Regions from separate parts of the Paenibacillus borealis genome, predicted to be linked through region 1. Evidence: riboswitches for the same ligand, from Rfam matches in the RefSeq annotation. Region 1 holds a riboswitch; the other holds the start of a gene.
The links. Region 1 has a riboswitch for cyclic di-GMP ahead of PBOR_RS03245 (transglutaminase-like domain-containing protein). Riboswitches for the same ligand answer to the same signal wherever they lie in the genome.
Positions count from the first base shown of each region.

Region 2: linked by a shared signal. The riboswitch ahead of PBOR_RS36765 (choice-of-anchor A family protein) and the one ahead of PBOR_RS03245 (transglutaminase-like domain-containing protein) in region 1 are both predicted to bind cyclic di-GMP.

Region 1 covers NZ_CP009285.1:742,739-745,853, reverse strand. Annotated here, with positions in the region: rRNA gene PBOR_RS03250 (16S ribosomal RNA) at 1-385, opposite strand, end outside; gene PBOR_RS03245 (transglutaminase-like domain-containing protein) at 750-1,541, opposite strand; cyclic di-GMP riboswitch class I at 1,574-1,654, opposite strand; cyclic di-GMP riboswitch class I at 1,728-1,808, opposite strand; gene PBOR_RS03240 (class D sortase) at 1,936-2,589, opposite strand; gene PBOR_RS03235 (GtrA family protein) at 2,660-3,064, opposite strand; gene PBOR_RS03230 (glycosyltransferase family 2 protein) at 3,054-3,115, opposite strand, start outside.
Region 2 covers NZ_CP009285.1:577,349-580,463, reverse strand. Annotated here, with positions in the region: gene PBOR_RS36765 (choice-of-anchor A family protein) at 1-1,280, opposite strand, end outside; cyclic di-GMP riboswitch class I at 1,361-1,450, opposite strand; gene PBOR_RS37590 (choice-of-anchor A family protein) at 1,953-3,115, opposite strand, start outside.

The sequences.
Region 1 (3,115 bases):
TGCGGAAGATTCCCTACTGCTGCCTCCCGTAGGAGTCTGGGCCGTGTCTCAGTCCCAGTGTGGCCGTTCACCCTCTCAGGTCGGCTACGCATCGTCGCCTTGGTGGGCCGTTACCCCACCAACTAGCTAATGCGCCGCAGGCCCATCCCCAAGTGGCAGATTGCTCCGCCTTTCATTCTCTCTTCAGGAGAGGAAAGAAATTATCCGGTATTAGCTACCGTTTCCGGTAGTTATCCCAGTCTTGAGGGCAGGTTGCCTACGTGTTACTCACCCGTCCGCCGCTAAGCATGAATGGAAGCAAGCTTCCATTCAAACTCCGCTCGACTTGCATGTATTAGGCACGCCGCCAGCGTTCGTCCTGAGCCAGGATCAAACTCTCCAAATTGTATTTAGAAAGAGCGATTGCTCATTTTGAAACATCTGACGAGAATGTTATATTCTCTAATTTGGATCTCACCAAGGTGATTTCCGATACTCACTCGTTGTTCAGTTTTCAAAGATCAAGCTCGTTGTTAGCGCCGCTTACCGCGTCACCAGCAACTCTTATAATATATCACGTTTATCAGAGTAATGCAAGCTTTATTTTGAAATTACTTATTTAAGTCATTTCTCATTAAGTTCACTGCTCCAACAACGCTTATTTATAATACCCTATCTCCCTATCAAAAAGCAACCTTTTCCAAAATAAAAATAACCCGCTTAATGATTAAGCGGGTTATCCTCGGATGAATCTATGATTATAGCTAATCTTAGTAGAATTTAGCTGCTGTATATTTGCTTGCTACTTTTACAAGATCTGCTGTTTTGCTGTTCTTAGCAAGACCAGCGTCAACTGTAGTATCAATAGTTACCCATTTGCCGTTAAGGAACACTTCATTCCAAGCGTGGTAGGATGTAACATAGCTGGTGTTACCCATAACCAATTTAGTTGGGATGCCTTCACTGCGAAGCATAGTAGCGAATAAGGAAGCGTAATCGTAGCAGATTCCCTTCTTGGTAGCCAGTGTAGTGTCGTTATTAGGGATGTAATCTGTAGTTACACTGGAAGCCAAGGAATAATCATATTTCACATTGGCTACGATGTAGTTATAGATAGCTTTCACTTTAGCTTCGTCTGATGTCAAACCTTGTGTAAGCTGTGCTGCTTTCAGGACTGCTTTATCGGAAGAACTCCATTTCACATTCTGTACGGAGCTCAGATATACTGCGTTGGCATTGCTCAGGCTAAGATCTACCGTTTCGGAAGAGATTACTTTGTATTTGTTGCCGGTAGTGTTCTCAAGTACGGAAACCTTATAAGAACCATTTCCTTGTTGCAGCGGGAATGTTTCAGTTGGTTTGGAAGTGTACAAGTTGTAGGTATAGCTGTTATTGTCTTTGGTGATCATCAGCTTGATCTTCTTATCCTTAGGAACATCATAAGAAACTCCGATAACACCTTGATCGAGTTGACCTATGTTCAACCAGCTTGCATCTGCATTAGCAGCTTGAGCTGTACCTGTCTGCACCGATGTAACCACTACGAATAGTGTAACCAACATTAAATAGAACTTCTTCATTGGATAAAACCCCTTTCGGTAGCTGGCTGCCATCCTTACGGGAAGGCCCTTTAGCTTTGCGTCCCTACCTTTCGATAGGTTTGCCGTTATCGTATAAGCTTTATCTGTCCTTGCTTCTACCATAAAATGCTAGATTTGCAATTAGAACAAACAAAAAAAGCCTCTTCATTCGGTAGCTGGCTGCCATCCTGACGGGAAGGCCCTCTAGCTTTGCGTCCCTACCTTTCGATAGGTTTGCCGTTATCGTGTATTAGCTTTGTATAGTTATATCTTACCATATCTATTTCTATTATCAAGACCTAAATCACTAGATTTGAGCGAGAAAACATAAAAATTTTAAGTTTTTTTAGGTTTATTCGTCATTATTCTACATAGATTAAGATAACTTCGCATGAATGATAAGTCTGTGAGTTGGATTCACAAGCGGATCGCAGGTAATGAGCGTAAGAATCTTGTCATCATCATTGCCTTTCAATACGGATACATCGGTCGGCTCTACAATAGTTACATCATAAACTACATAATTGTAGTCCTGCTTGCCGGTTGTAACGGATATGGTATCCCCGACTCCGACTTCATTCAATCTGTTAAACAGCCTGCCCGTAGTTCTGGATCTATGCGCCGCAATGGCAGCATTGCCGACTGCGCCGAGCGGAGCCGTCTCCTTCATGTGCGCAGCAGCATGCTTCATATTCGCCTTGGTGGCGCCTTCCAGTACAGGCAGCTTCAGGTCTATTTTGTCGATTTGGATGATTGCCATTACCTTGCCCCCGACTTCAATCTCAGGAGCTGCTGAGGGCTCGGGCTCTTCCGCAGCCGACTCTTCTGCCAGCAGTTGGGTAACTTCCGCATAAGGTTTACTTAGATCAGCACCTGCCGGGGCTGAGGCTGACGGAACGATTTCACTGTAGGCCTGCTCGGCTTCTTCCAGCAGCTTTTGCTGCTGACGGTCATTGTACCATTCGCTTCCTTTGGGATAGAGCATAATCAGAACCCCGGCAAGTATAATCAAATAGGATAACTTCCGCATGATAATCGCCTCCGTAATATAGAATAGATGTTACCCTCCCGGAATAATAAGAAGCATTGCTTTCATATAGTCAGAATACCCATTTACGGCTTCCGAAAAAATTAATGATTACTGTAACGAACGTAACCAGCACTTTGGCAATCAGCACTTGAATACCAAGAACCCCAGTCAGAATATGAATCAGCAGCACCGATATGCCCAGCACCAGCAGGTTCAGCACGATAAATCTGACCAGCTGCATCCGGTCGAAGCTCTCTTTATTGCCTCTGTTCCGGTCGCGGAAGGTCACCTTTTTATTCCAGAAGAAGCTGTTGGCCGTACCGGCGCTGTAGGAAATAATCTGCGCAGGGGTGTTGACCATCCCAAGGGAATGCAGCAGTGTGAATACAGCAAAATCTATCAGTGTATTCAGCAGGCCTACCGCATTGAATTTCAGGAACTGGATGAACCCCGCACTCCATCTCTTATCTGGCATAATCGCTTTCCTTCCGCGTGTCTTCTATCTCCGCATCCGGATAGCCTTTGG
Region 2 (3,115 bases), 170 kb from region 1:
GGTGTTGCCGTTGCTGTTGGTGTTGGTGTTGCTTCTGGTGTCGGTACCGCTGTCGGTGTCGCCGTTGGCGTTGTTGTCGGTGTTGCCGCCGCTGTCGGCGTTGTTGTTGGCGTTGCTGTTGCTGTTGGTGTTGCTGTTGCTTCTGGTGTCGGTACCGCTGTCGGTGTCGCCGTTGGAGCTATTGTCGGCGTTGCCGTTGGCGTTGTTGTCGGTGTTGCCGTTGCTTCTGGTGTCGGTGTTGCCGTTGCTTCTGGTGTCGGTGTTGCTGTTGATTCCGGCGTCGGTGTTGCTGTTGGCGTCGGCGTCACTGCCGGCGTTGCTGTTGATTCCGGCGTCGGTGTCGCTGTTGGCGTCGGCGTCACTGCCGGCGTTGCTGTTGATTCCGGCGGATCTTGCCCTTTATAAGGAACATGGTGAGATTCTCCTGTTCCTGAGAGCGAAGCTCCGATCAAATTTCCGTTGATTTGACCATTATTGAATTGAATGGAGGCATATGGAGCCAGTATAGAACCCATAACTCCGATACTCTCAATTTGAAGATGGGTTGCCTGACTGAAGTTATATAGCACTTTGCTATTCATAGAGTTGTCCTTATTATCACTGCCATTAATTCTAATGCCCATATTTTTCATCGTAACTGAAGTGCCCGATACATTTACTACAGCCGTCGAACCGCTGGGAATCTCGATTCTCAGCCCATTAGCACTAGACAGCTTACTGCCATTGACAACAAATACGTTAACATCTGAATTTGTACCTACGAGAATCAGACTGCCATAATCGTCAGTTGTAGTACTATTTGTAGGAAGCCCTGCAAGCTGCTGCGATTTATCACGGAGCAAGCCGAATTCGGCTGTGAAGTCTATGGCGTTCGCTATCAGCTGTAAGGTTCCTGTACCATTACGGGGGCCGCCGCTACCGCTGTATTTCCCGCCGTACACCGCGTCTCCGACAGTTTCTCCACGTTCATAGTAAAGATCGCCCCCGGCAACAAGAGAATAAGCCTCCTGCGTTTCCTGAGAGCTTAGTTTGTGCCCCACCGAGTAACCCTCACTTAGTTTCACATTTCCGCCTGCGGCTAATCTGCCTTCAATATCGCTTCTGTAGGCATCGACACTTCCCAATATGAACACATTATACTTGGACGCATTGCCCGGCAGAGAAGCCCCCTCGGCTCTAACTGAAATGCTCCCCAGTGAAATGATTCCGCCGCCTCCAACAATCAGAACTGTTATAAGTCCGAACACCATAAGACGCTTGAATTTAGTTAATTGGAACATACAGACTCACCTCACAGTTAATATAGATATAGGCCACGTTTATAACAAAAAAAGACCGCCGGAAAGAGGGATACTCTCTTTACGGCAGTCGGACGATCGTTGCGCTTCATCGCGCTTTAGACTCCTGGACTTTGCGTCCCGTTCTTTCGAACGGTTTGCGTTTATACGTCAGTGAACTATTAGATTGTGAAATTATGTACTAAATCAAACTTCCATACTAAAGTCTATGACATTAGTTACTTTAGAACTAATTTTAGTTTATCCGCTATCTAGGCTTATTGTCAACGAAATCCTTTGAAACATTTGGCAATAGATTATATCTACCGATCCGCTCCAAAGTACTGTTACAAAAGGTTTTTTCAATAGAAAGCTTAGTCTTTCCGCCCAAAACCCTAATCCCTATACTCCCTCGGATTCGACTTTATAGTATTTTTGAAACTATGTAAAAAGAACTAATTTTCATATTGTAAATTTAAACTTAAATAATAACTCTGACAGCCGTAAAATCGCAACTCCGTTTCCCTTAGCACATTCGCTTTCACGAGAAATATAGAAATAAATATATATTGTTATAAAAAAGGCTGCTTCGGGAGAACGTCTTCTCCCAAAGCAGCCTTTTCCCGATTCAGCGGTGCTACCAACAATCTTTCATAAAGATCTTACGGATTGCATTTATTTACGTTTATCTGTTCTGGATCTTCTACTAAGGAATATCCCCAATCCTGCAAGAGCTATACCAACCAAATAATAAGGAGCCGGACTTGATTCACCAGTCTTCGGCAGCGTAGCATCCGCAGGCACATTGCCTAACGGAATATTTTCATCAATGATGGTCACAACCGGCGTCGGGCTTGGTGTTACTGATGGTGTTGGGGTTAGGCTTGGTTTCACCACTAACGGCTGAGGTGTTGCTGTTGCCACAGGGCCCAAAGGCAGCGGATCATCAATGATTATTGTATCGGGATTTACGATATAACCGATTATTGGAGTCGGCGTCGGCACTACATTAATAAAGACAGGCGGTGCAGACGATGGCACTGGTGCCGGTGGTGATGTCGGTGCTGGTGTTGGTGTCGGAGTAGGCGTTGGCTCTACCGTCGGTGTCGGTGTTGGTGTTGGCTCTACCGTCGGCGTTGGTGTCGGTGTCGGCTCTACCGTTGGCGTTGGTGTTGGTGTCGGCTCTACCGTCGGCGTTGGTGTTGGTGTCGGCTCTACCGTTGGCGTTGGTGTTGGTGTTGGTGTCGGCTCTACCGTTGGCGTTGGTGTTGGTGTTGGTGTCGGCTCTACCGTTGGCGTTGGCGTTGGTGTTGGTGTTGGTGTTGGTTCGGCCGTTGGCGTTGGTGTTGGTTCAGCTGTTGGCGTTGGTGTTGGTTCAGCTGTTGGCGTTGGTGTTGGTTCTACCGTTGGCGTTGGTGTTGGTTCGGCCGTTGGCGTTGGTGTCGGTGCTACTGTTGGCGTTGGTGTTGGTTCGGCCGTCGGCGTTGGTGTTGGTGTCGGTTCGGCCGTCGGTGTTGGTGTCGGTGCTGCTGTTGGCGTTGGTGTTGGTTCGGCCGTTGGCGTTGGTGTCGGTGCTGCTGTTGGCGTTGGTGTTGGCTCGGCCGTTGGCGTTGGTGTTGGCTCGGCCGTTGGTGCCGGCGTTGGTGTTGGTGTCGGTTCGGCCGTCGGTGTTGGTGTCGGTGCTGCTGTTGGCGTTGGTGTTGGCTCGGCCGTCGGCGTCGGTGTCGGTGCTGCTGTTGGCGTCGGTGTTGGCTCTGCCGTTGGCGTTGGTGTTGGCTCTGCCGTTGGCGTTGGTGTCGGTGCTGCTGTTGGCGTTGGTGTTGGCTCGACCGTCGGCG